Regions from separate parts of the Roseateles aquae genome, predicted to be linked through region 1. Evidence: riboswitches for the same ligand, from Rfam matches in the RefSeq annotation. Region 1 holds a riboswitch; the other holds the start of a gene.

Region 1 (15,884 bases):
AAGCTTGGCAACCTCGCGCCAGAGCGCCGCCTGCTGAGTGAGCGCCAGTTGCGTCCTGTTGTGCATTTCGGCGTCCCAAACGCTGTGGCCGTGGCGCGACAGCCACCACAGCGAAAGCCGAGCAACACGCGGGGCTTCTGAGGCGAACCAGCGCCAAACAGTGCGCTCAGACACACCCAGCGCCCGAGCAATTCGCGGCGTGTCGTGAGCAGATAGACCTAGGTCGGAAAGCAGCTCCCTGAAGCTGCCGGGATCGCTCGGAAGGCGATTTAGCATGCGGCTGTTATCGGCTTGGCCAGGGCGAAAAAAAGGGCCGCTAGGCGGCCCGACAGGATCAGTTGCACGGTCCTACGACGCCGGCGCAAAGCTTCGACAATGTGTATTATGTAAACACTTAAAGATGCGAGCCGGAGGCCAATCCTTCCAAGCGATTCATCCTTCGGCCCACCTTTCATTTGCCAACTGATCATCGATGGCGAGCTCGAGCATGAGTCCCTCGGCCGCAGGCAGGCTGCCCTCGCCAGGAGCGCTACGCAGGTATTGGCACTCCAACACCCACCGATGCACAACACGCTGTTTATTCGGTAATCCAGTGAAACACGGGCATTCCCTCGCTGCGTGACCGCCACGTTTGGATCATTTCGGCCAATTTGCGCGCAAAGCGTACAAGGCGCAACCGAACGGCTGCATGAATATTGGGCCACGGTCGTGCATTGGCCGCTGGCCATGCAGGCTGACTTCTCAATTCAAACGGCGCTGAAACTCCATGAAACTAAAGCTCTTGCCTTTGCCCGTGACACTGGCTGCCGCCATGCTGCTGCTCAGCCCGTTCGCGAAAGCCGATGACTTGATGCTGCGGCTGCGCTTGCAGCAAGGCCCGGCATCGAGCAGTTACGACTTCATCCATGCCGAGGCTGGCAGTTTCAATGGGCCTGCCGCAGTGACGGACAGCCGCGACGGTGATCTGTGGCTGATCGGCCGCGACGCTGCCGGCAAGGAATTGTTCCGCCGGCCGCTGCGCCACCCGGGCCGGCATATGGCCGAGGTGTTCAATCCGCAAACCGGCGACATCGCCGTGGCGCGCCCCATTCAGCGCGATGGCGTAGTCGAATTGCTGCTGCCAAATCCACCAGCCCTCGCCACGCTTGATCTGCTTGATAGTGCGCCAGGCGGCCGCGGCGCCTTGGCGGCTGCAACGCCGCTCAAACGAATGAGCCGGGCTGATATCAGCGCCCTGTTGGACAGCAGCCAGCAGCCGCGCGCCGGCCGTCAAGCGCTGGCCACCGCCGTGCCAACGGGCAGTGCTTCACTATGGAACAGTGGCGCAGCCAATGCACGGATGGACCTGGTGTTGATCGGCGATGGCTACACCAGCGCCGAGCAAAGCAAATGGCAGACCGATGCGCAGAAAATCGCCAACGGCTTGCTGGCTGATCCGCTGTTCGCGAGCTACAAGAACTCGTTCAACATCACCCGGGTCGATATCGCCAGCCCGCAGTCGGGCGTCAGTGAAGGCGGCGTTACCCGCAATACCGCGCTGGGCACGGTGATCGGCTGTTATGGCATCGACCGGCTGGTCTGTGCCGACGAAACCAAGGTGTATGCCGCGGTCGGCAGCGTGACGGCAGCCGACGCACGGGACGTGATCATCGTCGTGGCCAACAGCACCACCTATGGGGGTGCCGGCGGCAATATCGGCACGATGACCATGCATCCGCAGTCGATCGAGATCGCACTGCACGAGATCGGCCACACCGCCTTCAAGCTGGCCGATGAGTACGACTACGGCACCTGCGCCACCAGCAGCGAGCCGAGTGAGGCCAATGTCACCAGGAGCGCCACACGCAGCGGCGCCAAATGGGCGTCCAGAATCGCCGCCAGCACCGCGGTGCCTACACAGCCCGGCAGTTATGCCAATGGCACCGTCGGCCTCTTCGTCGGTGCCAAGTACTGCACCAGCGGCGTCTACCGCCCGACCGAGAACTCGCGGATGCGCAATCTGGGCCAGCCCTGGCACCAGGTCAACGAGGCGCGGGCAGCTCAAGTCTTTGCCAGCTACACCGGCAGTTCAGGCGGCGGCACCGGCACAAGCACCACGGTGAATGGCACCTTGTCCAGCGTTGGCGCCAGCGCCAGCTACCCCAGTGGCTCGCCGGGCTACTACCAAAGCAGCGCCGGCGGCAGCTTCAGTCTCAAGCTGAGCGGCCCGGCCACAGCCAACTTCGACCTCTACCTGTACAAGTGGAATGGCAGTGCTTGGGCCGTGGTGGCGCAGGCCAAGGCGGCCAACTCGACGGAGAACATCAGCTACAGCGGTGCTGCGGGCTATTACTACGCCCAGGTCAAGTCGGTCAGCGGCACCGGGGCGTTCACGCTCAGCTACAGCTTCCCAAAGTAAGTGCAAGGGCGATGCAGGACGGTGGCCACGCGGACAGGGAAACCGAGATGGGGAATTGCCCCCGGTCGGCGTGCCACCCCGCCCTGTCTGTGCGCCAATGTGGTTTCTCATGAAGTGGAGGAGGAGTCCATCGTGTCCATGCTTCAGCTGAACGCCGGTGCCCCCTGGCGCCCTGCCCGGACGGACACGCTTACCCTGCCCACGCCGCTGGCCGGCCCCTTCGATGCCGCACCCGCAGCCGAGCAGGCGCTCTTGTTCGGCGCTGCGCAAACAGCCATGCTGTTCGACGGCATTGCCGGCTTTCTTTTCGTCGTCAAGGACCGCAGCGGCCGCTATGTGTCCTTCAATGCCTCCTTGCTTCAGCGGCTTGGTTTGCATGGCGATGAGCAGCGGCTGCGTGGCCGCACGGCGGTCGAACTTTGGCCGGGCGATCTTTCCAACCGCTATCGCCTGCAGGACGAGTGGGTGATCGAGCGCCAGGTGCCGCTGCTCTATCAACTCGACCCCATCCTGTTGCCCGGCGGCAAGCCGGGCTGGTGCGTCACGCACAAATACCCGCTGTGTTCGGAGCAAGGGCGGCTGCTGGGCATTTTGTGCCTGTCGCGCGATGTGCCCGGCCTGGCTCGCGAGCGCGAGGATGAGGCGCTGATGCAAGCGGTTGACCGCATGAGCAAGTGCAGCGCCGAGCGTCTGCTGATTTCCGAGCTGGCCGATCTGGCCGGCCTCAGCCAAGCCCGTTTTGCCAGCCGTGTACGGCGCATCTACGGCGTCAGCCCGATGGAATTCATCCAGCGCAACCGGGTGCGTGCCGCCTGCGCAATGCTTTTGCACGGCGACGAGCCGTTGCTGCAGGTGGCGCTGGCCTGCGGCTTCTATGACCAGGCGCAGTTCAGTCGCCAGTTCCGCCGCATCGTCGGCATGGTGCCCTCGGCCTACCGGCAGCTGGGTGCCGGGGCCGCCGTCAGCCCCTGGCGCTGGGACGGCGGCCTGCCCTGAGCACGTCATCGCCCTGCGCCATGCCATTGGTCATGGCCTGGCGTGCGGCAGGCGGTTTTGCTGCTGGATAGCTACAGGCAAGCCCGATGGGCCGCGGCCGCGCGCCTCGTTATGCTCGCGCCCCATGCGTATCACTCCCCCCCTCCGCCACCCGGGCAAGCGCCCTGCTCCACTGCAGCCTCTGCTGCTGCTCCTGATCGCGTCCGGCCTGTGCACCAGCACCGCGCTGCATGCCGAGGACAAGCCCGCCACCAAGCCAGACACCAAGCCAGACACCAAGACGGCGTGGAACGTCAACCAACCGCCCGGCCCCTCGCGCCAGGTGCAGATCGACACCCGCCGCGGCAGCTGGATGAGCGTGGACATCAGCCCCGATGGCAAGCAATTGATCTTTGATCTGCTCGGCGACCTCTATCTGCTGCCCATCGAAGGCGGCGAAGCCAAGGCGCTGACGCACAGCATCGCCTGGGAACATCAGGCCCGCTTCAGTCCCGACGGCAAGAAGATTGCCTATGTGTCCGATGCCGGCGGCGGCGACAACATCTGGGTGATGAACGCCGATGGCAGCGAGCCGCGCGCGCTGACCAGCGAAGACTACCGGCTGCTCAACAACCCGGTCTGGCATCCCAGCGGCAACTACATCGCCGCGCGCAAACATTTCACCGGCACCCGCTCACTGGGCTCGGGCGAGATCTGGCTCTACCACCTGGATGGCGGCAAGGGCGTGCAGCTGAACGAAAAGCCCAACTGGCAGAAAGACCTGGGCGAGCCGGCGCTGTCGCCCGACGGCAAGTACCTGTACTACTCGCACGACAGCACACCCGGCCGCAGCTTCGAGTACAACAAGGACGCCAACGGCGAGATCTTCCGCATCTACCGCCAAGACCTGAGCGACGGCAGCGTTGAGCCCTTTGTCGCCGGCGCTGGCGGCGCCATCCGTCCGACGCCCTCGCCCGATGGCAAATACCTGGCCTTTGTACGCCGCATCCGTGGACCCAAGGGCCAGCAATCGACACTGTTCCTGAAAGACCTGAACAGCGGCCGCGAATTCCCGGCATGGGGCGGGCTGGAGCGCGATCTGCAGGAGAGCTGGTCGGTGCACGGCGTCTACCCGGCCTTTGCCTGGACACCCGATGCCAAGCAGATCGTCGTCTGGGCGCAGGGCCAGCTCTGGCGTGTCGATCCCTTCAAGCAAACGGCGACCGCGATTCCCTTCCATGTGAAGGACAGCCGCGAGGTTCGCGAGGCGCTGCGCTTCACGCAAGACGTGGCCCCGGCGCAGTTCGATGTGCACCAGCTGCGCTGGGTCAATGTGGCGCCGGATGGCAAGCGTGTCGTCTACTCGGCCCTTGGCCAGCTGTGGATCAAGGACCTGCCCTCGGGCGAGCCGCGCCGCCTGACCCGCCAGAACGAGCATTTCGAGTTCTACCCGAGCTTCTCGCGCGACGGCCGCGAAGTCGTCTACGTCAGCTGGCATGACGACAAGCTCGGCGCCGTGCGCAAGCTCGATATCGCCAGCGGACGCGAGACGGTGCTGACGACGCAGCCCGGCAAATACCTGTCGCCACGGCTGTCGCCGGACGGCAAGCAGGTCGCCTATGTGAAGGCCCGCGGCGGTTACCTGACCTCACCCTGGCAAGGCCTGGAAACCGGCGTCTTTCTGGCGGCCAGCGATGGCCGCGGCCAGGCGCAGCGCATCGCCAAGGAAGGCGACAGCCCGCAATGGGGCGCCAGCAACGAGCAGCTATTCCTGACCCGCCACAGCTACGCCAGCGAGGTGGATTCGCAGCACAAGCTGGTTCGCATCGATCTGAAGGACCGCAGCGAAACGGAAGTCGCCAAGAGCGAGTTCGCCAGCGAGTTCGCCATCTCGCCGGATGGCAAGTGGCTGGGCTTCGTCGAGCGCTTCCACGCCTATGTGGCGCCGCTGCCGCAAACCGGCAAGGCGCTGTCGCTGTCGCCCAAGATGGAGGCGCTGCCGCTGCGCCAGCTTGATGTGAACGCCGGCGAATACCTGCATTGGGCCGGCAACAGCCAGACCCTGCACTACGCGCTGGGCGACCAGCTGTTCAGCGTGGCGCTGGACCAGGCTTTCGCACCCGCCGCCAAGCCAGAAGACAAGTTCAAGCCCAGCGAACAGGGCCTGAAGATCGGTTTCAAGCAGGCGGCCGACAAGCCGCGCGGTCGCATCGCCATCAGCGGCGCGCGCATCGCCACGATGAAGGCCGACAGCGTCGATCAGGTGATCGAGGACGGCGTCATCGTCGTGGACGGTGATCGCATTGCCGCCATCGGCCCGCGTGGCCAGGTCAGCGTGCCGGCCGACGCGACGGTGATCGACGCCAAGGGCAAGACGGTGATCCCGGGTCTGATCGACGCGCACTGGCACGGCGGCATGGGCGAAAGCCAGCTGATCCCGCAGCAGAGCTGGGTCAACTACGCCTCGCTGGCCTTTGGCCTGACGACGATCCACGACCCGTCCAACCGCACCAGCGACATCTACACGCAGAGCGAGATGCAGCGCGCGGGCCTGACGGTGGCACCACGGATCTACTCGACCGGCACCATCCTCTACGGCGCCAAGGCCGATGTGTCCGCATTGATCAATAGCTACGACGATGCGCTGACGCATCTGAAGCGGCTCAAGGCCGGCGGTGCCAGCTCGGTGAAGAGCTACAACCAGCCGCGCCGCGATCAGCGCCAGCAGGTGCTGGAGGCGGGGCGCCAGACCGGCATGATGGTGGTGCCCGAGGGAGGCTCGCTGTTCCAGATGAATATGAGCATGATCGTCGACGGCCACACCGGCATCGAGCATGCGATTCCGCTGGCCCATCTGTACGACGATGTCACCCAGCTGTGGAGCCAGACCCAGGTCGGTTACACACCGACGCTCAACGTCGCCTATGGCGGCCTCGATGGCGAGCACTACTGGTACGCGACGAGCGATGTCTGGCAACACCCCATCCTGTCGCAGTTCGTGCCGCGCTCGGTGCTGCAGCCACGTTCGGTGCGCCGTCAGACCGCACCGCTGGAAGACTTCAATGTCATCGAGGTGGCCAAGACGGCCACCCAGCTGCAGCGTGCCGGCGTCAACGCCAATATCGGCGCCCACGGCCAGCGTGAGGGCTTGGGCGCGCATTGGGAGATGTGGATGTTCGGCCTCGGCGGCATGACACCGCTGGAGGCCATCCGCACGGCAACGCTGAATCCGGCCCGCTACCTTGGGCTCGACAAGGACCTGGGTTCTCTGGAAGTCGGCAAGCTGGCCGATCTAGTGATCATCGACGGCGATGTGTTGAAGGACATCCGCCAGAGCGACAAGATCAGCCAGGTGATGCAGGGCGGGCGGCTCTACGCCGTGCCGGCGATGAACGAGGTCTGGCCGCGCAAGAAGCCACGCAAGCCCTTCTTCTTCGAGGGCGCCGGCAATCAGAACGCCCCCATCGACTTTGACCAGATGGGTGCCGGCCACGGTCACGGCGACTGAGACGTATCACCGCTCAATGAAAAAGGCCTCCTGCAGCCGCTGCAGGAGGCCTTTTGTCTGATGCTGTCGGGAACTCAGCCCAGGCGCACCGGCACGAAGATCTTCTGATTGCCGCGCTGCACCAGCAAGGCCACCGACTTTTCGGCGCCAGCCACTACCGAGCGCACCTGCTCGACACTGCTGACCGGCGTGCCGTTGATGGCCAGCAGCACATCGCCGGGGCGCACACCGGCCTTGGCGGCGGCACCGCCGGCCTCTTCAACAATCAGCCCCTCGCGGACACCGGCCTCACGCCGCTCGTCCTGCTGCAGCGGGCGCAGCGCCAGGCCCAGCTTGCCTTGCGGTGCGGCGGCCTCGTCGCTGCTGGCCACTTGTGCAGCCTTCTCGCTGGCGTCACCGAGCTTGGCATTCAGCACCTCCAGCTTGCCATTGCGCCAGACCTCCAGCCGGGCCGATTCGCCCGGGACGGACTGGCCGAGCAGCGCTGGCAGATCACGGCTGGCGACGATGGGCTGATCACGGAACTTCAGGATGACGTCGCCAGAGCGCAGGCCGGCCTTGGCGCCGGGGCTGCCATCCTCGATGCTGGCCACCAGCGCGCCGGCCGGTCGATCGAGCTTGAAGGAATCGGCCATGGCCTGGTCAACGTCCTGGATCACGATGCCCAAGCGCGCATGCTGTGCCTTGCCGCCCTTCTCGATCTGCTGGCGCACGCGGTTGGCCACTTCAATCGGAATCGCGAAAGACAGGCCCTGGTAGCCGCCGCTCTGGCTGTAGATCTGCGAGTTGATGCCGACGACCTCGCCGCGCGCATTGAACAGCGGCCCGCCGGAATTGCCAGGGTTGATGGCCACATCGGTCTGCAGGAAAGGCACAAAGGTTTCCTGACCCAGCGAACGGCCCTTGGCGCTGACGACGCCGGCACTGACGCTGTTCTCAAACCCAAACGGCGAGCCAATGGCCAGCACCCATTCGCCAACGCGCAGATCGCGGGTATTGCCCAGCGCCACCGTCGGCAGTCCCTTGGCCTCGATCTTCAGCACGGCGACATCGGTCTTGGGATCGGAGCCCAGCACCTTGGCCTTGAACTCACGGCGGTCGTTCAGCTTGACGGTGACCTCCTGTGCCTCATGGACCACATGGGCATTGGTCAGGATCACACCGTCTTCGCTGACGATGAAACCCGAGCCCTGGCCGCGCAGCTGCGGGCCGCCTTCGCCGTCGCCATTGGGGCCGCCGGGCATGCCCGGCACGCCAAAGCGGCGGAAGAACTCGAAGAAGGGGTCATTCGGGTCCAGCTGTGGCGCCTGGCGGTTGCCGCGCCGCACGATGGTCGACTTGGCCGTGCCGGAGACGCTGATGTTCACCACCGCAGCGCCTCGGGTGGCCGCGATCTGGGCGAAGTCGGGCAGCACGGTTGGCGCGACCGCAGCAGTGTTGCTCGAGCTGGCCACCGGCGTGCTGGTGGTCGATGCGCTGGCCAGCAGCTGGCTGCTCTCGGCGCTGGCCGTCTCGTTGGAAACGGCACTGCTGCTGTTCGAGGTCTTGATCGCGCTGGCCGTGTGCATGGCACCCGCGCCCCCGGCGGCGCCAAGCACGCCCGCGGCGGCCAAGGCCCAGACCAGACGCCGGGCCGGAATCATTGTTTCGCTATTGAACTTTGCCATGAGGCCTCCTGTTGGAATTCGCCGCAGGCCCCTTGCCTGCGATGGTCGAACTCTCGCGCAGCAGACTTAGACATCACTTAAGCAGCGGCTGAAACGACCTTCATCGGCAGGCGCAGCTCCACCCTCAGCCCGCCGAGCAAGCTGGAGCGATCAAGCCGCAGCCGTGCACCATGTCGCTCGGCGATCGCACGCACGATGGACAGCCCCAAACCGCTGCCGGCCGCGCCGTGTGCACCGGCCTCAGCACTGCGATAAAAGCGATCAAATACCCGTTCGCGCTCAGCCTCGGCGATGCCTGGGCCGCTGTCCTCAACCACCAGTAGCGCCTCGTCGCCGAGCGCCTGCAGGCTCAGGTCGACCCGGCCGCCCTCTGGGCTGTACTTGATCGCGTTGTCCAGCAGATTGCGCAACAGGATGCGCAATGCCTCTGCATGGCCACTCGCCTGCAGCGCATCGCAGCGCCCCAGGCCGACGTCGATATGACGCAGGGCGGCCGCATCGCTGGCCTCGACAACCGCATCGCGGCAAAGCGAGGCCAGATCGACCGTCTGCATGAGCTGCAGCGCCGCGGCGCCGCCACCATCCTCACGCGCCAGCACCAGCAACTGCTCGACCAGGCGGCTGGCCCGCTCAATGCCCTGCCCCAGGCGCTCTACCGCCTGAGCCTGTGTCGCTGAGTCTGTTGCACGCTGCAAGGATTGAAGCTGCAACTGCAATGCGGCCAGCGGCGAGCGCAGCTCATGCGCGGCATCGGCAACGAAATGCTGCTGAGTCTCGAAGGCTTGGCGCACACGGGCCAGCAAGGCATTGAACTCGTCAATCACCGGCTGCACCTCGGCCGGCAGATTCGCGCCCGCCACCGGCGAGAGATCGGCAGCAGCACGGCCGGCCAACTGCTCGCGCACCCGCGCCACCGGCTCCAAGGCATGGCTGACGCCCCACCAGACCACCAGAGCCAAAAGCGGCAGCATCAGCGCAATCGGCGCGATGGTGCGCCAGGCCAGCTGCCCCGCCATGCGCTGGCGCACGGCAATGTCCTGTGCCACCTGGACGACCTGGTAACGGGTCTGGAAGGAAAAGACGCGAAAGCGCCGGCCATTGGAGCGCTGCTCGGAAAAGCCCAGCACCGCGCGCTGCGGCAGCCAGGCCTCGCCCGGCGAGCGAAACAGCGGCGAGCCGTCGAGCGCCCAGACCTGGACCTGAAAATCAAAGCTCTGTTCTTCGCCCAGCGGCAGCGAGACGGTGCCGCTGCCCACGGTGCCGCGCAGCGACAGCGCCATCTGCTGCATCTGATAGTCGAAGATCTCGTCGGTTTCGCGCAGCGCGGTGTTGTAGGCGCTCAAACCCTGCAGCAGCGCCGCCGCGCTGACGGCGAGCAGCAAGAACATCAGCAGCCGATAGCGCAGCGAACGCGGCACCAGCAGGGCCGCCGCACGCTGCCAGGCGCTGGCGGCTGGCGTGGGGTCAGGTCTTGCCTCACTCATTCCTTGGGCACCCGGTAGCCAACGCCACGCACGTTTTGAATCAGCCCGGCGCCCAGCTTCTTGCGCAGGCCGTGGATATAGACCTCGACTGCATTGCTGGAGATCTCGTCCTTCCAGCTGTAGAGCTTTTCTTCCAGCTGCTGGCGCGACAGCACCATGCCGGGCCGGGCCAGCAGCGGCTCCAGCACCGCCCATTCGCGGGCCGAGAGGCTGACCGGCTGCCCGTCCAGCAGCACCTCGCGTGTGGCAGGATTGATGCTGACGCCCTTGTGTTCGTAGACCGGCTCGGCGCGCCCACTGGCACGGCGCAGCAGTGCGCGGATGCGGGCCAGCAGTTCATGCAGCTCGAAGGGCTTGAGCACATAGTCGTCAGCTCCGGCGTCCAGCCCGGCGATGCGTTGCTCCAGCGCATCGCGTGCCGTGGCGATCAGCACCGGCATCGTCTGTTTGCGCGCCCGCAGCGCCCGCAGCACGCTCATGCCGTCGCGGCGTGGCAGGCCGAGGTCCAAGAGCACCAGGTCATAGCTCTGGCTCAGCAAGGCGGTGTCGGCCAACTCGCCATCGCGCACCCAGTCGACCGCATACCCCTCTGCACGCAGCAACTCGAGCAGTTGCTCGCCAATCATCGCGTCGTCTTCCACCAGCAGCAGTCGCATGCGCAGCGTCGCCTTTCAGTGAGCAAAGGGGCAATTGTCCACGGCGTCGCCAGGCCCGCGCTTAGCCGAAACTTAAAAGCTGCTTCAGCCGCGGGCAAACCATGGCTACAATCCGCCCCGTCAGGAGAGAGCTCTCTAGCGAGAGCCGCCGAAGGCGCAGAGGCACAGGAAGATCCCACGCTTCGAACGCTCAGGCAAAAGGACTGACAAGACGCCCCCACCAGGGCGTTCCTCACTGGAGAGAGGCGGGCCTCGTAGCCCGTCCACCGAAGGGGCAAGCTGCTGGCAATACGCCAGCGGTCAATCTCTCAGGTACCAAGGACAGCGAGGGCAGCTTCCCCCACCCCGGGTTCAGATTTGGGGTGGGCTTCAAGAATGCCCTCGGAGATTGCCTTGTCCGCCGAACTCAAGACCACCCCCCTGCACGCATTGCACATCGAACTGGGCGCCAAGATGGTGCCTTTCGGCGGCTACGACATGCCGGTGCAGTACAAGGACGGCATCCTCGCCGAACACAAGCACACCCGCACGGCCGCCGGCCTGTTCGACGTTTCTCACATGGGCCAGCTGCGCCTGGTCGGCGCCGACGCCGGCGCTGCGCTCGAATCCATCGTGCCGGTCGATGTGATCGACCTGCCCGTCTTCAAGCAACGCTACGCCCTGTTCACCAATGAACAAGGCGGCATCCTCGACGACCTGATGCTGTGCCGCCGGCCGGACGACATCTTTGTTGTCGTCAACGCCGCCTGCAAGGAACAGGACACCGCCCATCTGCAGGCCAAGATCGGCAGCCGCTGCGAAGTGATCAGCCTGCCCGAGCGCGCCCTGCTGGCACTGCAAGGCCCTGAGGCCGTGACCGCCCTGTCGCGCCTGAACCCGGATGTGGCCAAGCTGACCTTCATGACCGGCGGCTACTTCAATCTGGACGGCATCGAGACCTTCCTGACCCGCTCCGGCTATACCGGCGAAGACGGTTTCGAGATCTCGGTACATAACGACCAGGCCGTCGAGCTGGCGCGCAAGCTGCTGGCCCAGCCGGAGGTCAAGCCCATCGGCCTCGGCGCCCGCGACACGCTGCGCCTGGAAGCCGGCCTCTGCCTCTACGGCCACGACATCAACACCGAGACCACGCCGGTCGAGGGCGCGCTGACCTGGGCGATCCAGAAGGTGCGTCGCGCTGGTGGCGCCCGTGCGGGTGGCTACCCCGGCGCTGCGGTGATCGATGCACAGCTGGCCAATGGCGCGGCGAAGAAGCGCGTCGGCCTGATCTCGACCGAGCGCATGCCGGTTCGTGAAGGCGCCAAGGTGATCGATGCTGACGGCAATGAAATCGGCGTCGTCACCAGCGGTTCGCTGGGCCCGACGGTCGGCCAGCCGGTCGCCCTGGCCTATCTGGCTGCCAGCCATGTCGCCGTCGGCACCGCGGTCTTCGCCCTGGTGCGCGACAAGCGTGTGGCGATGACCGTGGCCCCGACCCCGTTTGCGCCGCACCGCTATTTCCGCGGCTGATCTCCAGCCGGGCCTGCTCGCAGGCCCTCTCGTTTTCCCTGATCTTTTCTCCCGACCTCCCTGCTGATTCACGGAGCACACCATGAGCATCAAGTACACGCCCGACCACGAGTGGGTCCAAATCAACGCCGATGGCAGCGCCACCGTGGGCATCACCGTCCATGCCCAGGACGCCCTGGGCGATGTGGTCTATGTGGACCTGCCCGAAGTCGGCAAGAGCTACGCCGAGAAGGAAGTGGCCGGTGTTGTCGAGTCGGTCAAGGCCGCGGCTGACGTCTACATGCCTGTCGATGGCGAGATCACCGAAGTCAACGAAGCGCTGCGCGATGACCCCTCGCTGGCCAACAGCGACCCGCTGGCCGCCGGCTGGTTCTTCAAGGTCAAGCTGAGCAATCCCGCCCAACTTGACGCGCTGATGGACAGCACCGCTTACGACGAGCTGGTGAAGAACAGCTGATCGGCTGTTGATGAAGACAACGGGCACTTGGTGCCCGTTCTTGCATCGGAACGGCCGGGAACACCGGCCGCCGCTGCAAGCGCGATGAATGAACGATTGATGCTCTGACGAGCCGGTATCGGGCCACAAGCCCGCCATGCCAGAAGGATTGCCCCATGTTGATGTCTGCCCTGAAGCCGCTCGGCGAACTCGAAAACGCCGCTGAATTTCACGCCCGCCACATCGGCCCCGATGCCGCCGACGAAGCCGCGATGCTGTCGGTCATCGGCGCGGCCTCGCGCCGTGCGCTGATCGAGTCCATCGTGCCGGCCAGCATCAAGCGCTCGCAGGGCATGCAGCTGCCGCCGGTGGCGTCTGAAGCTCAGGCGCTGGCCGAGCTGAAAGCCGTGGCCGCGCAGAACAAGGTGCTGAAGAGCTATATCGGCCAGGGCTATTACGACACCCTGACCCCTGGCGTCATCCTGCGCAACATCCTCGAGAACCCCGCCTGGTACACCGCCTACACGCCCTACCAGGCCGAGATCTCGCAAGGCCGGATGGAGGCCCTGGTCAACTTCCAGACCATGGTCACCGACCTGACCGGCATGGCCATCGCCAATGCCTCGATGCTCGATGAAGCCACCGCCGCCGCCGAAGCGATGACGCTGGCCGCTCGCGTCGGCAAGAGCAAGAGCACGGTGTTCTACGTTGCTGACGACGTGCTGCCGCAGACGATGGAAGTGGTGCGCACCCGCGCCATCCCGCTGGGCTTCACCGTGCAGACCGGCCCGGCCGCCGAGGCTGGCGCTGCCGACTGCTTCGCTGCCCTGCTGCAATATCCGGCCGTTACCGGCGAGGTGCGTGGCCTGCAAGGTGTGGCCGATGCACTGCACGCCAAGGGCGCGCTGCTGATCGTCGCGGCCGACCTGCTGGCGCTGACGCTGATCAAGGCGCCGGGCGAGCAAGGTGCCGACATCGCCGTGGGCACCACCCAGCGCTTTGGCATGCCCATGGGCAATGGCGGCCCGCACGCCGCCTACATGGCCTGCAAGGACGAGTTCAAGCGCAATCTGCCCGGCCGCCTGGTCGGCGTCAGCGTTGACGTGCATGGCAACCCGGCCTACCGCCTGGCGCTGCAGACCCGCGAGCAGCACATCCGCCGCGAGAAGGCCACGTCGAACATTTGTACCGCTCAGGTGCTGCCGGCGGTTGTGGCCAGCATGTACGCCGTCTATCACGGCCCGCAAGGCCTGAAGCGCATTGCCCAGCGCGTGGCCAGCTACGCCGCCGTCCTGGCCCAGGGCCTGAAGGGCCTGGGCTATGAGCTGCTGAATGCTTCGGCCTTTGACACCCTGCATGTGCAGACCGGTGCCAAGACCGAGGCGCTGGCTGCCGCGGCGGTCGCTGCCGGCATGAACCTGCGCCGTGCCTCGGCACAGAGCCTGTCGATCTCGCTCGACGAAACCACCACTCGCGCCGATCTGCAAGCGCTGCTGGCCGTGTTCGCCGAGGGCAAGCCGGTGACCGGCTTCGAGTCGTTCGAGAAAGGCATCGCCAGCCTGATCCCGGCCGAGCTGGTGCGCAGCAGCGCCTACCTGAGCCATCCGGTGTTCAACCGCTACCACTCGGAAACCGAGATGCTGCGCTATCTGCGCGGCCTGGCCGACAAGGATCTGGCGCTGGACCGCAGCATGATTCCGCTGGGCTCCTGCACGATGAAGCTGAACGCCACCAGCGAGATGATCCCCATCACCTTGCCCGAGTTCGCTGGCGTCCACCCCTTCGCGCCGCACGATCAGCTCAAGGGTTATGCACTGCTGAACGAGCAGCTGACCAGCTGGCTGTGCCAGGCCACCGGCTATGCCGGCATCAGCCTGCAGCCCAATGCCGGCTCGCAGGGCGAGTACGCCGGTCTGCTGGCCATCAAGGCCTGGCATGAGTCGCGCGGCGAAGCCCATCGCAATATCTGCCTGATTCCTGAATCGGCCCACGGCACCAACCCGGCCTCGGCCCAGATGGTGGGCATGCAGGTCGTCGTCACCAAGTGCGACAAGGAAGGCAATATCGATCTGGTCGACCTCAAGGCCAAGTGCGAGCAGCACGCCGCCAAGCTGGCCGCGATCATGATCACCTACCCCTCCACCTACGGTGTGTTCGACACCCATGTGAAGGAAATCTGTGCGCTGGTGAAGGCCCATGGCGGCCGCGTCTATGTCGACGGCGCGAACATGAACGCGCTGGTCGGCGTGGCCGCGCCGGGCGAGTTCGGTGGCGATGTGTCGCACCTGAATCTGCACAAGACCTTCTGCATCCCGCACGGTGGTGGCGGCCCGGGCGTCGGCCCGGTCTGCGTGGTCGCCGATCTGGTGCCCTTCCTGCCGACCCACCGCTCGGCCGGCTATGAAAGCCCCACCGCCATCGGTGCCGTCTCCGCTGCGCCCCTGGGCAATGCGGCCGTGCTGCCGATCTCGTGGATGTATGTCCGCATGATGGGCGCCGACGGTCTGCAGGCAGCCACCGAAACCGCCATCCTGGCCGCCAACTATGTGGCCGCCCGCCTGGCCGATGCCTATGACATCCACTTCAGCGGCAATATCGCTGGCGTCAAGGGTGGCGGCGTGGCCCACGAGTGCATCCTGGACATCCGCCCGCTGAAGGACGCCACCGGCGTCGGCGCCGAAGACGTGGCCAAGCGCCTGATCGACTACGGCTTCCATGCACCGACGCTGTCCTTCCCGGTGGCCGGCACGCTGATGGTCGAGCCGACCGAGTCGGAATCGAAGTTCGAGCTGGACCGTTTCTGCGATGCCATGCTCGCCATCCGTGCCGAGATCGACGAAGTGGCCAAGGGCACCTGGACCCGCGAGGACAACCCGCTGGTTAACGCGCCGCACACGGCCGAAAGCCTGCTCAAGGCCGACTGGGCCCATGGCTACAGCCGCGAAGTCGCTGCCTACCCGGTGGCCACGCTGCGCAAGCAGAAGTACTGGGTGCCGGTGGGCCGCGTCGACAACGTCTACGGTGACCGCAATCTGTTCTGCTCCTGCCTGCCGGTGGGTGAGTACGAACAGGCCTGATCAGGGAGTGGCCCCTCGCCGAGGGGCCTTTTCTGGCCACAGCTCGCCGTCACGGTGATTGAGCGAGCAGGCCGGCATGAGGAGGGGAATGCAATGGACGATAGTGACCAGAGTCTGACCGCCCTAGCCGTGCTGAGCCCTGCCGGCAAGCTGATTGCCCAGGGCCGCCACCGG
Region 2 (15,884 bases), on a different contig from region 1:
AAGCAATGGCAGCGCAGTTCGAGTGCTATTACAGCCACGCCGACCAGGTCGTCTGCCCCGCCGAGACGGCGCTATTGCCTGGCGCCGCAGCGCACCATCTGCCCGCCTGCGGCCATCTGGCGCTGCTCGAACGGCCGGAGCCCTGGGCGGCTTTGTTGGCGGCGCTGAATGAAAAAAGCGCCCCCACCTGAGCGGTAGAGGCGCTTGATCACGCGGGCCGTGGTCGTGCAGACCTTGACCCAGCAGTCTTACTCGGCCTTCAGCACGCCGCGGCGGATCTGGTCGAGTTCGATGCTTTCGAACAAGGCCTTGAAGTTGCCTTCGCCGAAGCCTTCGTTGCCCTTGCGCTGGATGATCTCGAAGAAGATCGGTCCGATCACTTCCTTGGTGAAGATCTGCAGCAGCAATTCGTTCGGCGCGTCCAGGTGAGCGGCGCCGTCGATCAGGATGCGCAGGCGGCGCAGTTCCTCGACCGGCTCGCCATGGCCAGGCAGGCGCTTGTCGATCAGGTCGAAGTAGGTGTTGATCGTGTCCTGGAACACAACGCCGGTGCCCTTCATGCCTTCGACGGTGCCGTAGATGTTGTCGGTGCCCAGCGCCACGTGCTGGATGCCTTCACCGTGATAGAGGTCCAGGTACTCGGCGATCTGGCTCTTGTCGTCGCTGCTCTCGTTGATCGGGATGCGGATCTTGCCGCAGGGGCTGGTCATGGCCTTGGACTTCAGGCCGGTCAGCTTGCCTTCGATGTCGAAGTAGCGCACTTCGCGGAAGTTGAACAGGCGCTCGTAGAAATCCGCCCATTCCTTCATGCGACCGCGGAAGACGTTGTGCGTCAGGTGGTCGATATAGGTCAGGCCATGGCCGACCGGGTTGGACTCCACCGGCTTGCCTTCGGCATCCAGCAGCGGCACGAAGTCGACGTCGTAGATGCTGATATTGCCGATGGCGCCGGCCGGGGCGCCGTCCTTGCCTTGCCAGCGGTCAACGAAATAGATCAGCGAATCGCCAATGCCCTTGATCGCCGGGATGTTCAGCTCCATCGGGCCGGCCTTGTTGTCAAAGCCCCAGGCGCCGAGTTCCAGCGCGCGTTGGTAGGCGTAGGCGGCATCCTTGACGCGGAAGGCGATGGCGCAGATCGACGGGCCATGCAGACGCGCAAAGCGCTGGGCGAACGAGTCGGTCTCGGCATTGATGATGAAGTTCACGCCGCCCTGGCGGTACAGCGTGACGTTCTTCTGGCGATGCTTGGCCACCGCGGTGAAACCCATGGTTTCGAACAGCTGGCCCAGTGCCGCTGGATCGGGGGCGGCGAATTCGATGAATTCAAAACCGTCGGTGCCCATCGGGTTGTCCCAGGGGGTAAAGCTCATACCTGTCTCCGGAAAAGGAAGTCTTGCGATAGCTCAACACTGTAGAAGGACGGGCCCGCAGGATTCATGCGATCTCTGGCGTGACATGGCTCAAGCGCGCAGGATTCCTGCAAGAATGGCGGCATGGACGGTTCAACACAGCTTGATGTCATCGATAGACGCATCTTGAGGGCGCTGCAGGCCGATGGCCGCGTGACTTATGACGCACTCGCGGCCCAGGTCAATCTGTCGGCATCGGCGGTGCTCAGGCGCGTCAAGCGCTTGGAGGAGAGCGGCGTCATCGCCGCCTATGTGGCGCTGGTGCGGCCGGAGAAGGTGGGTCTGGGGCTGACGGCCTATATCAATGTGCGGCTGGAAAAGCACACCGAGTCGCACAAGCGCAACCCGATGGACCTGTTTCGCGCCGCCGTACAGACCTGGCCCGAGGTGGTGGAGTGTGCGGCGCTGACCGGCGAAATGGACTATGTGCTGCGCGTGCTGGTCGAGGACATGGCGCATTACTCGCGCTTCATCACCGAGACCCTGCTCAAGCACCCCAGCGTGCAGGATTGCAAGACCAGCTTTGTGCTGGAGCGGCTGAAGAACACGACGGCCGTGCCGGTGTGAGTGCCTTCATGGCGCGTTCTCGGCGCGCTCCGGCATGGAAACGGCGCCGTCGAGATTCAGCGACCGCTGTCCAGATCCTGAACCAGGATCAGCGTGTGTTCGGCGCTCAGGTTCAGCAGGGCGCCGATGTCCTGCAGATCGTCGGGCACGGCCGGGTTGCCCCAGCTGTCCGCCGTGTGGCGGGCAAGCCGTACGGCCAGCCGCACGCTTTGCACCTGGGGATCGTTGCCCCGCTTGTCGTCGGTGATGTGGGTCAGCAACTCGGGCAGGCGCCAGGCTTTCATCAGCGACTGTTCGAGATCACCGAGCTCGATATTGAGCACCGCCCGCTGTGCCACGGTGCTGCGCAGATTGGGGTCGACCCGCTGCGCATGCTGGATGCGCAGCGCCAGCTGCGGCGCATAGCACCACAGCAGCATCTCGGCGAAGTCATGCAGCAGTGCGGCGCTGTGAAGCACCTCGGCATCGGGGTCGGTGCGGTGAACGGCAAAGCCCAGCGCAAACCGCGCCGCGCGTTCGGCGCGGCGCAGCACACGCTGCAGTCCGCCAAAAGCCTCGGGTTGGTCGCCCAAGCGCTGCTCAATCGTCGGCTGCGGGCCAAAGGCATTGAAGAAGGGCGTGATGCCCAAGAGCACCAGCGCCGCCGTCACCGTCTCGGCATCGGCCAGCAGACGACTCGATCGCTGCGACGACGCAAAGCTGAGCACTTTCAGCGTCATCAACGGATCGCTGGCCACAGCCTCGCCGATCACATGCGCATCCACCGCGTCCTCATTGGCGCGCCATTCCTCAAGCAAGGCCGCGCTCGAAGCCAGCACCGGAATCTCCGCGTCGCGGAAATACGCGGTCCAGCGGCTCAGGTCGGGCAGGGCCTGGGTCAAGGGCGCATGGGCATGGGGCGCAGACATGGGCGGCATGGCAGGGGCGGGTTTCTGGTTCTTCAGTTATCGGCATCGCCGCGCCGAGCTTGAGCCCCAGGCCCAGCACGGCGATGCAGCCCCAGAGTGGCGCCGATTTCATCGCAGGCCGCGCAGCTGCGCCTGCGCATCACGTCGCGCTTTCGGCAAGTGCCAGGCGCCTTCCGGCGCGCAGGATTCCAGGCCACGCTCTGCGCCGGCCTGGGCGCGGCGAGGTGCCAGCGCGCGGCCGAGAGCCCGCTTGAGTCTGCGCTTCAGCGCCAGCAGGCGCCGCCGCCAGGCTTGGTCAACGGCCGCTTCATCACCTGGGCCGCGCAATTCATCGAATCTCAACATCGTCGTTCTCCCACAGGGCCGCTCGGGCCCGTCTGTTCATGGGCTGCGTTCAAGCCTGTCCAGGCTTTGCAGCTGCTGTTCGAGCTCACGCCGTTGGGCGTGGCGTTGGTTGCCGCCCTGATGGCGACCTGACTTGCGCATCAAGCTGGGCGCAACCAGCGGATTGCGCGGTTTGAGCAGGCCACGGTTCTGGGCGCGGGGCGCGGTGTACTGAGGCATGAGAACTCCTTGGCAAGCAGGGCTTGCAGCGTTTCGGGCATGCGGCGGCGCCACTGGGGCACGGGCCACGGTGATAAAGGTTTTTCAATCAGCCATGCAGCGGCTGAACCTGGGCCAAAAGCTCAGGCGAGACGGGGACGGTGGCAGCGCCGGCACGGGGCAGGCGCTTGAGTCAAGGGCAAGAGAGCGGGCGCGCTGTTTGGCGATGTCGCCGCTTGGACCGTGAACAAGGGTGGGCTGGGTTCAAGCCGTCTTGTCGGGCTGGCGGCGGTCGCTGGCGACCGGTTGAAGCTGGGCATCCCGGAGAAGGGGCCTCACCACAGTGAACCAGGCTGTGGCTTGCGCAAATGATAAACGATTGATTATCTTGTGCAAGTACTTTTTATCATTGACGATAAACAAATTCAGCGCACGGCAAAGCCGCACAGCTCGGCCCAGGGAGGGGCCGGCGTCTTGCAAGGCTCATTGCGCGCAAACTTTTGATGCCCCGAAAGCCAGGCAAACGCAGACCACAGAGTCACGGAGACACAGAGGAAGTTGCATCAGAGCATCGTTCCCTTTATGAATCGCACTGCGACGTTGTGGCGCTGTGGTTTGCTCTGGCTGCTCAATACTCAACGAGCAAAGCGCGCCTGGCGAAGCCATCCAGTAGTTGGCCGCTGGGCGACCGGCGTCGGCAGAGTTGCGTTTCGGTTTGCGCCTCTCGCGCTCCGCGCTTGGCCGCGGCCGGGCGGGCGTCAGCGCTTTTTGGGCTTCAGCGGTGCGATGCCTTGCTGAAGCCGGCGCCATTCGTCCAGCTCGGCGGCACCGCCCGGCTTGGGCGCCGCGGCGCTGGCGGGCTTGCTGGGCGGCAACTGGGTGCTGGCCGTCGGGCGGGCCACAGCAGCCGGCGCGGGTGCCGCGCTGGGCGGGGTCAGCACCTCGCCGAGCAGGTCGAGCAGGCGGGTGCGGGCGCGCTGTGGGTGGCGGCGGTAGTAGGTCAGCACCAGGCCGACGATGAAGCGTTCGTCGTCATCCTGAGGCACGCTGGGGGTGTCGGCGCTGCTGGGCTCGGCAGCTGTGGCAGTGCCGTGCTCCTGATCCATCCAGCCCATGGGCTTGTGAAACAGCTGCTCGAACTGGCGCGCCAGCCGCTCGCCGATCTGGCGCGAACGGCTCTTGATCTGGCTCCAGTAGCTGGGCTGGATCTGCAAGCGCTCGGCAAAGCGCCGCTCCAGGCCGCGCAGGGTGGCGGCATCGGCGTGCTTGACGGTGGCGGCGACGAACTCTTCGAACAGGCGCATCGCATTGTCCAAGCGGATCTGTGCGACGTCCCGGATAGCGGAACACATCTGCGTATGATAAAGCTTCGTTCATCGTCGACCGTCCAGGCGCCACCGCCGGCAGGAGATAAACATGGCTCTACCGTCCAGGTTCACAACGATAGCGCTTGCCCAGACGCTGGGCTTATCGCTAGCTCTGCCGTTTGGAGCGGCGCAGGCCCAGGAGCGCAGTCTTGATAAAGAAGTGATCATCAAGGCAACGCTGGACCAGGCCTGGCAGAGCTGGACCACGCGCGAGGGCATCACCAGCTTCTTTGCGCCCGACGCGCGCATCGAGGCCCGCGTTGGCGGCGCTTTTCAGATCTACATCGACCCCGGCGCCGAGCCCGGCATGCGAGGTGCCGACGACATGCGTTTCATGGCGCTGCAGCCCAAGAAGATGCTCAGCTTCGACTGGAACGCGCCGCCCTCGCTGCCCGAGGCGCGGGCGCAGCGCAGTTTCGTCGTCGTGCGTTTCGAACCGGTTGATGCCGAGCACACCCGCGTGCGCCTGCATCACACCGGCTGGGGCGATGGCGGCGAATGGGACAAGGCCTACACCTATTTCGACCGCGCCTGGGGCTTTGTGCTGGGCAATCTGAAGACCCGATTCGATAGCGGCCCGCGCGACTGGAGCGAGTGGCTGGCACAGCTGGAGCGTGCACGCGCGGCCCAGGCTGCCGCGCGCCCCGCTGCGCCTGCGGCCAGCGCAGCGACCGCGGGCCGTTGAGCGGCGCGCTGCGCTGCCAAGCTTCAGTCGTCCTCGTCGCCGACCTGATGCGCCGCGACCAGCTGGGCCTGTGTATTCGGCGGCACCGCCTCGTAATGCGATAACGCTATCGTGTAGCGGCCCTGGCCGCTGGTCATCGCGTTCAGCCGGGTCTGGTAGCTGGACAGCTCGGCCAGCGGCGCCTGGCCTTGCACGGTGATGATGCCCGGCACCAGGCTGCTGGTGCCGTTGACCTGGCCGCGCCGGGCGGCCAGATCGCCGGTGATATCGCCCATCGCCGCCTCCGGCGCGGCAATCTCGATCTGCACAATCGGTTCCAGCACCAGCGCACGGGCCTCGCGCACGGCCGCCATCAGCGCCCGCTTGCCGGCGGTGACGAAGGCGACCTCCTTGGAGTCGACCGAGTGGTGCTTGCCGTCGAACACGACGACGCGCAGATCAACCAGTGGGTAGCCGGCGATCACGCCACTGTCCAGCGCCGCACGCACGCCTTTCTCCACCGCCGGCATGAACTGGCCGGGGATGGTGCCGCCCTTGACCTCATCGCGGAACTCGAAGCCGCTGCCGCGCGGCAGCGGTTCCACACGCAGATAGACCTCGCCGAACTGCCCGGCGCCGCCGCTCTGCTTCTTGTGCCGGTAGTGGCCCTCGGCGGCGGCCGAGATCGTCTCGCGGTAGGCCACCCGTGGCGGCTGGGTCAGCACCTCGGCCTTGTAGCTTTCGCGCAGCCGCTCCAGCATCACCCGCAGATGCAGCTCACCGAGGCCATAGACCAGGGTCTCGTTGGTCTGCGCCACATGGGTCAGCTTCAGGCAGGGGTCTTCATCGACCAGCCGGTTGAGCAGGTCCCAGAGCCGTTGTTCGTCGCCATGGCGGGCCGGAGCAATGGCCAGGCCGTGCACCGGCGTCGGAAAGTCCAGCGGCGCCAGGTGCAGGTGCTCGTCTTCCTGGGCATCGTGCAGCACGGCGTCGTAGTGGAGTTCGTCGACCTTGGCAATGGCGCAGATGTCGCCGGGCAGGGCCTCGTCGACCTCGACATGGCTCTTGCCGCACAGCATGAACAGATGGCTGACGCGGATCGGCTTGCGCGCATGCCCAACGAAGAGCTGGCTGTTCTTGCGCAGCGTGCCCTGGTGGACCCGCATCACGCCCATCTTGCCCAGATAGGGGTCGACATTGAGCTTGAAGACCTGCGCGATCACATGGGCGGCGGCGTCGGGGCTGGCCTGCAGCGGCCGGGCGTCGGCGCCTTCGCCCTCCAGGAGCTGCTGCGGATTGGCCTCCAGCGGATTGGGCAGCAGGCGCTCGAACACCTCGAGCAGCTCGGGCACGCCGGCGCCGCTCTTGGCCGAGGTGAAGCAGACCGGAATCAGATGGCCTTCGCGCAGCGCCTGTTCCAGCGGTGCATGCAGCTCGCTGGCGTCGACATCGCCCTCGTTCAGATAGCGTTCGACGAAGTCGCCGTCGACCTCGACCACCTGCTCGACCAGTGCCCGGTGCGCCGCCTCGACCGGGCCGAAGTCCGACTGGCCCTCGCGATTGAAGAAGCAGTCGATCACCCGGCGCCCGCCCTCGGCCGGCAGGTTCAGTGGCAGGCATTCGCGGCCGAACACGCTCTGGATCTGCGCCAGCAGCGCGGCCAGATCGATATCCGGCGCATCGATCTTGTTGATCACGATCAGCCGGGTGCGGCCGCGCGCCGCGGCCGTTTCCATCATCCGCTTGGCCATCAGCTCGATGCCGTTTTGCGCATTGAGCACCAGCACCGCGCTTTCCACCGCCTCGAGCGCGGGCAGCGACTGACCGATGAAATCAGCGGCACCCGGGGTGTCGAGCAGATGCAGGCGCAGGCCCTGATGCTGGAACTGCAGCACCGTGGTCTGCAGCGAATGCTGCATGCGGCGCTCGAGCAGCTCGTGGTCGCTGACGGTATTGCCCTTTTCGACCGAGCCGGCCTGGCTGATCACGCCGGCCTGCAGCAGCATGGCCTCCGCCAGAGTCGTCTTGCCAGCGCCGGCGGGGCCGACCAGGGCCAGCGTGCGAATCGCTGCGATCCCTGGATGCGCCCCGACGGCGCTGCCTGGGCTGCCGGAGGCTGCGCCTCCCTCGTTCTGCGTCGATGGGTGTGCGGCCATGGCGTGCTCCTTGCTGTCGCTGTGCTGAGCCCAGCGTAGAGGAAGCCGGGGCCGGACACAAGGGCCCCGGCCGGCCGGGCATTGGCGCCGAGGCAACGCTTTCGTCGGAGCTCAGGCAGCGAATTTGGGCTGCATCAAGGCCGACTGCTGCGTGGCCGCCGTGAAGGCGTAGTCCAGCTCCGGGCGGCGGCCGTCGACGAGATCGGCCAGCGCCGCGGCCGAACCGCAGGCGTGGGTCCAGCCCAGCGTGCCATGGCCGGTGTTCAGGTACAGATTGGCGACCGCACTCTGGCCGATATAGGGCAGGTTGGACGGCGTGGCCGGCCGCAGCCCGGTCCAGAACTGGGCGCCCTGGCCATCGGTCATCTGCGGGAACAGCTCGCGGGTGCGGCGCACGATGGCCTCGCAGCGCACCAGGTTCAGCGCCGTGTCGTAGCCGTTCAGCTCGGCCGTGCCGGCAATGCGCAGCCGGTCGCCCAGGCGCGAGAACACCAGCTTGTATTCGTCATCGGTCAGCGAGACCTGGTAGCTGTGCTGGGGCGCAATCACCGGCAGCGTGACCGAGTAGCCCTTGGCCGGATAGATGTTCAGCGAGACGCCCAGGTCGCGGGCCAGCGCGCGACTGAACGAGCCCATGCAGAGCACAAAGCGATCGGCCGCCAGGCGGCTGACGACGCCATCGGCGTTGGCGGTGATGACGCGGCTGATGGCGCCGCCCTCGCGTTCCAGCCCGAGGATGCGGGTGTCGTAGCGAAAGCGCACGCCGGCGGCGGCGCAGCGCGCGGCCAGGGCCTGGGTGAACTTGTGCGCGTCGCCGGACTCGTCGCTGGGCGTCATGCTGCCGCCGACGATTTGCGCGCGGCATTGCGCCAGTGCCGGCTCGATGGCCACGCATTCGTCGGGCGTTTTCATATCGAGTTCGCAGCCCTGCTCGCGCATGATGCGCGCCGGCTCCTGCGCGGCCTCGTACTCGGCCTCGCTGGTGTAGAAGTGCAGGATGCCCTGCGTGCGCTGGTCGTAGTCCAGCCCCAGATCGCGGCGCAGCGCGCGCAGCTTGGCGCGGCTGTACAGCCCGAGGCTGACGATGTTGCGGATGTTGTGGGCGGTGCGGCCGGGCGTGCATTCACGCAGGAATTGCAAGCCCCAGCGCCACTGGGCGGCGTCGGCGCGCAGGCGGAACAGCAGCGGCGCGTCTTCGCGCATCAGCCACTTCAGCACCTTCAGCGGGGCGCCGGGATTGGCCCAGGGCTCGGCATGCGAGACGGAGATCTGGCCGCCATTGGCAAAGCTGGTTTCCAGCCCGGCCGCCGGCTGGCGATCGATGACGGTGACCTCGTGGCCGGCCTGACGCAGATACCAGGCGGTGCTGATGCCGGTGACGCCGGCGCCGAGAACGATGATGTGCATGGAGCACTCCCAAGGGTGGGTCGTGCAGGCGCATGCCTTCGCCATGGACAGACAAGCCATGAGCAAGGGAGAGCGTGCGCCTGACGCGCGCCGCTCCCGCTGTCCTTTGTACCTGAGAGATTCAGCGACGGGCCTCCTGCCCCTCGCCTTGCTCCTTCGGCGGGTGCTGCAAAAGCTTGCGGCACCGCTCTCCAGCATTCGGCTTGTTGACGGATCCAGTACGGGGCCTGAGCGAGTATGGGAGCTTGCGCCTTCGGCGGCGGCTCGCCGGGGCGGGCCGCACTCTCCTGAATCCGGCCGCCAGTGTAGCCGCAGGCCGGCGCCGCGGGGGGATGAGGCGAGATGACTTTGTGCACCAGGGGAAATCGCGCAGGCGGGGCCGCCGCTGCAGGCGGCAAGATGCCGGCATTGGCGTGACGGGAGTGGACGATGCAGCAAGGGTTTCGACGCTGGGGTGTGATGGCGGGCTTGTTGGCGGGCCTCGGCCTGTTGCTGGCGGGCGCGGTGCGCGCCGAGTGTCCGCCGGCCGGCATGGTGGCGCAGTCCGCTCCGCCCCGGGGACAGTTGCAGGCGCTGGATGCCCAAGCCCGCGAGGCGCTACAGCCCGCGGCGCTGGCGCTGCTGGACTGCCTGGCCGATCCCCGACCCGAGTTGCGCGATGAGTTCGCGTTCGAAACCCTGTCGGCCTGGCTGCGTGCCGGCCTGCTGACGCCCGCCACCCAACTGGCGCTGCGCACCGCGTTGCTGCGCAGCCTGGCCGAGCCGGCCGATGCCGGCGGCTTTCGCCAGCCCTTTGCGGCGCTGAGCCTGGCCGAACTGGCACGTGCCGACCGGCTGGCGCCGGTGCAGGATGCTGCGCAGCGCGAGGCCTTGCTGGACGCCGCCACGCGCTATCTGGCCGGCGTCAACGATCGGCGCGGCTTCACGCCCGCCGAGGGCTGGCGGCACGGTGTCGCCCACGGCGCCGATCTGCTCTACCAGCTGAGCATGAACCCGGCGCTGACGCCTGCACAGCAGCGCCAGATCCTGCGCGCGCTGCAAAGCCAGGTGCTGGGCGGAGGCACGGAGTTCTACCGTTATGGCGAAGGTCAGCGCCTGGCCGCGCCGGCGCTGCATGCCTTGCTGCGCAGCGAGCTCGACGCGCAGGCTTGGGCCGACTGGCTGGATCAGACGCTGGCACCACTGCGCAGCCCGGCCGCGTTGGACGAGCCACGGCTGCTGCTGATGCACAACGCCCGCGAGTTCCTCTGGCCGCTCTATGTGGCGCTGGCCGAGCAGCCGGACGTTGAGCGCCGCAACACGCTGATCGCACCGGTGCGGCGCTGGCTCAAGCAGCTGCGCTGAGCGGCAGCAGGGTCTTGTAGAAACCCGTGCGCCGTGCGCGGCCGGAATTTATTTCTGCGCCGCTGAATCCTTTTGGAATTTTGCTCACTCTATGTCTGTGTCAGCCACTTTCAGACAGGATTCTCACCATGTTCTTCATCAAGCGTAATCTGCCCATTTGGGAACGCGTGCTGCGTATTGCCGCCGGTGCGGCCATCGGTGCCGCCATGTTCAAGGGCGCACTCAGCCCCGGCCTGACGAGCTATGGGGCTCTGGCCGCCGCCGCCACTTTGGTGCTGACCGCCTTTGTCGGCTTCTGCCCGGCCTGCGCCATGCTTGGCCGGCGCTACTTGGAGAAGTGAAGCCATGATCCGCGCCGAAACGCAATTGATCGAGGCCGCCACGCGCGGCGAGTCCGGCGCGGTGCAGCGCTTGCTCAGCGTTTGTCAGCCCGACCTGAAGCGCTTCGCGCGGCGCACTTGCGCAAGCACCGAGGACGCCGAAGACGCGGTGCAGATCGCGCTTTGGCAGCTCTATCGCAAGATCGGCGCGCTGCGCACCGTGGCGACGTTCGCGACCTGGATGTTTCGCATCGTCGAGCGCGAGTGCTACCGCCTGCTGCGCCTGCGCAGCAAGGCCGAAGACCTGGACGAATTGGCGCCGCAAGACATGCCTCAGGCGCCGGAGTTGCCGACCGATCTGCGTATGGACCTGGTGCGTGCCATGGAGCGTCTGACGCCGCCGTACCGCGAGGTGCTGATCTTGCGCGATGTGCATGAACTGACGGCGCCTGAGGTGGCCGCGCAACTCGGGCTCAGCCTGGAGGCGGTGAAAAGCCGCTTGCACCGAGCTCGTGCCCAGGTCCGCGAACAGCTGCTGGCCAGCGGCTATTGGCTCAAGGACGGCGTACCAGAGTCCGTGGAGCCATGAGCCCTCCAAGGATCAGCGTTGAAGAAACCCGTTTCCTTGCACAAATCCGAGACACCCTTCAGCAGGGACTCTTCGATGCAAACGTCAAGATTGAAGGCCGGTGAGAGTCCTAGCGTGTGCGCCTCACCTTGGAGTCACCATGATGCCCGTGAAAGGCTAGGTGCTTGCTGTGCTGGCTTGCCGTGAGATGCCGCAGTGCTTTGACGACGGCCTGGCCGTGCGGGTGAGCGAGGCGCCAGAGCATCCTGAATTCGCGCAGGTGGGCCGTGGCGGCTTGCTGGCGTTGGTCGGGCAGTTGAACGCGGGCAATTGAACGCGGGCGCGATTTTCTTGGAGACCTGCGCAAAAAGATGAACCCTTTTGCACCCGCTGTGCCTCTAGGGAAGGTCTGCATAAGTCGGCGTGGGCCGTGGCAAGCACCGGCCAAGGCCTGCCTAGGCGCGAGCCGCAGCTCAGGCTGGTGGCCTGCGCAAGGCTCGCAACACCGGCAGGGTTTGGCTGGTGCTTGCCCTGCGGGTTGGGAGAAATGGGGCCCCCACGGGCGTTGCGCTGCTCGGCTGTCGGGCCACCAGCCCGACCTTCGCAGCGCGCCTACGTGGCCGCCCCAGTTCTCCCAACCACGGCCCACGCCGACTTATGCAGACCTTCCCTGGGTCGGAGTGATCCACTCTTCAGCAGGTATCCATCATGTTTTGCAGCAGTTCAGTGTCGCTTCATCTCCTGCGCGGTGCCGCCGCCTTGGGTTTGATGTTCGCGGCCATTTACCTGGGCAGCCATGGCGTCTTTTGGTCTGCGCTTGCGGGCGTTGGCGCCGTCGTGCTGCTGCGCGGTTGCCCCATGTGCTGGTTGATGGGCCTGTTTGAAACGGTCGCCCAAGGGCGCGGTCGCGAGGCCGGCTAGCCCACGGCGCGTCGCCCGCCGAGGCAGCTCATGCCGACGCTTGGGCGCTGCGTCGCTCTGTCTCGGCCTGGACGCCTGCGCCTGGCGACACTGCCCAGCCCTTCCCCTTGAAACCGACTCTCACCAAGATGAAAAACCTAACGAGCATGACCCTGGCCGCGCGTGCTGCCCTCCTGTGTGTGGGAATGGCGACGACCACGGTTTGGGCTGGCGAAGTGGCCGCCGAGACTGCAAAGTCCGCTGCTTCCGCCCAGCCTGCCGCTCCCTCCCTGGACGCCTCACTGCAGGCCGCCATGGCGGAATACCAGCTGCCCGCCATGGGCGCGGTGCTGATACGCAAGGGGCTGGTGAGCGAGCTTGCCGTGCTGGGCCGGCGCGCCAGCGGCTCGGCCGATCCGGTGCAGATCGACGATGTCTGGCACCTCGGATCCAATGGCAAGGCCATGACCGCGGTGATGGTCGCACGCCTGGTCGAACGCGGCCTGCTGTCCTGGGAAGCGCCACTGAGCCAGCTGCTGCCAGAGTTGGCCGCCGAGATGCAGGCGGGCTACCGGGAGGCGACCTTGCGCGATCTGTTCGCCCATCAGTCCGGCCTGCAGCCGAATATCGACGAGTCCTGGGAGGCGGCATTCCAGAAAGACACCCGCAGCCTGCATGAGCAGCGCCTGGCTTTTGCGCGCCTCGCCCTGGCCCAGGCGCCGGCCTTTGCCCGCGGCAGCGCCGATGGCTACTCCAACAACGGCGTGCTGATCGCCGGCCTGGTGGCCGAGCGTGCCAGCGGCCTGCCCTATGAGACGCTGATGCGTGGCGAGGTCTTTGAGCCGCTGGGTCTGGCCAGCGCCGGCTTTGGCGCCACGCACCGCGGCCAGCCTCTGGGGCACAAGGCCGGTGCGCCGGTCGAGGGCGCCTTGGCGGATAACCCGGCCGTGCTGGCGCCGGCCGGCGGCATCCATATGTCGCTTCAGGACTGGGCCCGCTTTGCGATCGACCAGATGGCCGGCGAGCAGGGCCGGGGCCGGCTGCTGAAGGCCGAGAGCTATCGCCTGCTGCACCAGCCGGCCCGCGAGGGCGGAAAGTTCGCGCTCGGCTGGCGGGTGCAAAGCAGCATGGCGGGCGTGAATGCGCGCCACCTGGCCCACACCGGCAGCAACGAGCGTTGGTTTGCGCTGATCGCGATGCGCCCCGACAGCGAAGACGCGGTGCTGGTGAGCTGCAATGCCGGTGAGGACATGAAGGCCGACAAGGCGGTGCGCGAGGTGGCGGTGCGCCTGCTCAAGGGCATGGCGCCCTGAGCAGCTTGAAGTAGAGCGCCGTCGGGTGCAGCGTGCCGTGCGGGCTGCGCGCAAAGTCCGGGATGTTGCCGGCGTGCTGCCAGCCCAGATGACGGTAGACCTGCTCGGCCTTGGAGCCGCTCTCGGTATCCAGCACCAGCAGGCTGATGCCTTGTGCGGCGGCGAAGCGCTCGGCCTCGGCCATCAGCAGCGAGGCCAGGCCGCGGCCGCGTGCGCGGCTGTGCACGAAGAGCTTCTGGATCTCGCCGCGATGGCGGCCATTGGGCTTGCCACAGCGATCGAGCTGCACCGTTCCCAGCAGTGCCTGGCCCTCGCGCAGCAGCCAGAGCTGATGCTGGCTGCCCAGCGAAGCGGCCACGCCCTGCCAATAACGATCCGCCTCGGCGTCCGCCAGCGGGTGCATGAAGCCGATGGAGGCGCCGTGGGCCACGCTGTCGATCAGCAAGTCGGACAAGGCCGCACGCGTTGCGTCGTCGATTGTCGTCAACTGCTCGATCTCCATCTCGCTGGCGGCACGCGGCAGCGCCTTGCCCAGGCAGATGGCGTCGGCACGCTGCGCATAGCTGCCGAAATTGGCGATCTCGGCAAAGCCGTGGCGGCGGTAGAAGGCCACGGCGCGCAGATTGATGCGCCGCGTTTCCAACCACAGTTCGCGGTGGCCCAGCCGGCTGGCCAGTGCCTCCATATGGCGCAGCAGGGCGCCGCCCACGCCGGCCGTGCCAGGGCGGGCAAACATCCGCTTCAGCTCGACGATGCCCTCTGCGCCCCCATCAGCGCTGGCGTCAGCGGCGGCGAGGGGCCGCAGCGCCGCACAGCCCAGCGGCTCGCCATCGTCGGCCAGGGCCAGCACAAAGGCGGCACCGGGCTGGCGCACCTGGGCGGGGTCGAAGCTGCTGCGGCCGCTGTCGCCGCTGATCTGCGTCAGCGCCTCGTTCAGCGACGCCATCAGCGCCAGTGCCCGCGGGTCCTCGGGGTCGACGCTGATCAGGCGCGCGGCGGTTTTTGCCGGCAAGTCCTGCGCGGCGAGCGGGTTCTGTGGCATGGTTGGGGCTGCAGCAGATTGCTGGTCAAAAAATTAACAACGATCAAATACTAACCAATGGTTAGCAAAAACACAAATCCTTCGCCGCGGCCAACCGGACCCAAGGGCTTGCACCGCAGCAGCGGCGTGGTGGCCGAGGAGGCCGCTGGCCCGGCTGCCAAGCCGACGGCCAAGCCGGTGCCGCGCACCCGGCAAAAGCTCAGCAAGCCCGAAGGGCCGCTGAAAAAACGCCAGGCGGCGGCCGAGGCGGGCGGCAAGGCGGTGGCGGCCCCCAGCGTGTCGCAGCTGCGCCGGGCGGCGCACAAGGCCTCGCTGGAAGAGGGCATCCTGGCGGTGGCGCGGCAGATGCTGGTGGAGCAGGGGCCTGAGGCCTTGACCCTGCGCGAGGTGGCGGCGGCGGTGGGCTATTCGCACGCCACGCTGTATGCCTTCTTCGCCGACAAGAATGCGCTGCTGGCCCGCTTGGGCGCCGACGCCAGGCTGGCCCTGGAGGACACGCTGGCCGCCCAGAGCGCCTCGATGACGCCGGATGCCGCCGAGCGGCGCGACCCGCTGCTGCCGCTGGGCCGGGTGCTGGCCGCCTATGTGCGCTGGGCCCAGGCCCATGCTCATCTGTTTCGCCTGCTGGCCGCTGGCGACGAGTTGCAGCAGCTGATGCCGCCGCTGCTGGCCGAGCGGCTGGCCGCCGTGCCGCTGGCGCCGCGCTGGCGTGATCCGGGCCTGCTGGCGCAGACGCTCTGGGCTGCCGCCCACGGCGTGGCCTTGCTGGCGCTGCAGCAGCCGGGGCTGAGCGATCTCGATGCGCGGATTGACGCCTTGCTGGCGCTGTGCCGGGCCGGTGTCAGCCAGGCCGAGTGAGGGACTGCGGCTGCCGGAATTCCATCAGCCCAGCTGCTTGTACATCAGCACGGTGTCGTGCAGCCGGCCTTCGGCGCAGGCGCCATAGCCGGGGATCTCGCCGGCACGTTGCCAGCCCAGGTGCTGATAGACGGCTTCGGCCTGCGAATCGGCCGGCACATCGAGCACCAGCAGCTTGCGTGCATGCTTGAGCGCGGCGCACTCCAGGCTGGCGATCAGTTGGCTGGCGATGCCGCGGCCGCGCTCCTGGCTGTGCACCATCAGGCGTTGCACCTCACCGCGGTGGTGCGCATTGCCCTGTGTTGGCAAGGCCAGCTGAACCGCGCCATGCAAGGGGCCGTGGCCATCGCCTTCGCAGGCAATCCACAGGCTGTGCTGCTGGCCGAGCCGGGCGTAGACGCTGTGCCAGTAGTCCAGCGCCGCATAGCGCGACAGCGGGGCCAGAAAGCCCAGCGAAGCGCCCTGGTGGACGCTGTCGATTAGCAGATCGGCCAGCGCCGGCAGCCATTGCAGATCCC

The links. A riboswitch is a leader RNA that binds a small molecule or an ion and turns the genes downstream of it on or off. The one in region 1 is predicted to bind glycine.
Region 2: linked by a shared signal. The riboswitch ahead of RQP53_RS23940 (D-amino acid dehydrogenase) and the one ahead of gcvT (glycine cleavage system aminomethyltransferase GcvT) in region 1 are both predicted to bind glycine.

What each region holds. Positions count from the first base shown of each region.
Region 1 covers NZ_JAVXZY010000001.1:136,385-152,268, forward strand. The annotation lists gene RQP53_RS24670 (helix-turn-helix domain-containing protein) at 1-276, opposite strand, end outside; gene RQP53_RS00630 (M64 family metallopeptidase) at 767-2,398, shown strand; gene RQP53_RS00635 (helix-turn-helix domain-containing protein) at 2,537-3,394, shown strand; gene RQP53_RS00640 (amidohydrolase family protein) at 3,519-6,881, shown strand; gene RQP53_RS00645 (Do family serine endopeptidase) at 6,956-8,548, opposite strand; gene RQP53_RS00650 (ATP-binding protein) at 8,626-10,032, opposite strand; gene RQP53_RS00655 (response regulator) at 10,029-10,688, opposite strand; glycine riboswitch at 10,800-10,904, shown strand; glycine riboswitch at 10,914-11,023, shown strand; gene gcvT (glycine cleavage system aminomethyltransferase GcvT) at 11,064-12,197, shown strand; gene gcvH (glycine cleavage system protein GcvH) at 12,280-12,654, shown strand; gene gcvP (aminomethyl-transferring glycine dehydrogenase) at 12,810-15,710, shown strand; gene RQP53_RS00675 (ASCH domain-containing protein) at 15,804-15,884, shown strand, end outside.
Region 2 covers NZ_JAVXZY010000015.1:4,416-20,299, forward strand. The annotation lists gene RQP53_RS23900 (esterase/lipase family protein) at 1-191, shown strand, start outside; gene hppD (4-hydroxyphenylpyruvate dioxygenase) at 249-1,370, opposite strand; gene RQP53_RS23910 (Lrp/AsnC family transcriptional regulator) at 1,494-1,976, shown strand; gene RQP53_RS23915 (HDOD domain-containing protein) at 2,033-2,884, opposite strand; gene RQP53_RS23920 (hypothetical protein) at 3,266-3,448, opposite strand; gene RQP53_RS23925 (hypothetical protein) at 4,186-4,779, opposite strand; gene RQP53_RS23930 (SRPBCC family protein) at 4,955-5,479, shown strand; gene fusA (elongation factor G) at 5,503-7,614, opposite strand; gene RQP53_RS23940 (D-amino acid dehydrogenase) at 7,726-9,021, opposite strand; glycine riboswitch at 9,111-9,226, opposite strand; glycine riboswitch at 9,228-9,321, opposite strand; gene RQP53_RS23945 (DUF2785 domain-containing protein) at 9,451-10,365, shown strand; gene RQP53_RS23950 (YgaP-like transmembrane domain) at 10,494-10,706, shown strand; gene RQP53_RS23955 (RNA polymerase sigma factor) at 10,711-11,274, shown strand; gene RQP53_RS23960 (hypothetical protein) at 11,444-11,587, shown strand; gene RQP53_RS23965 (hypothetical protein) at 11,980-12,174, shown strand; gene RQP53_RS23970 (serine hydrolase domain-containing protein) at 12,360-13,466, shown strand; gene RQP53_RS23975 (GNAT family N-acetyltransferase) at 13,447-14,508, opposite strand; gene RQP53_RS23980 (TetR/AcrR family transcriptional regulator) at 14,617-15,366, shown strand; gene RQP53_RS23985 (GNAT family N-acetyltransferase) at 15,391-15,884, opposite strand, start outside.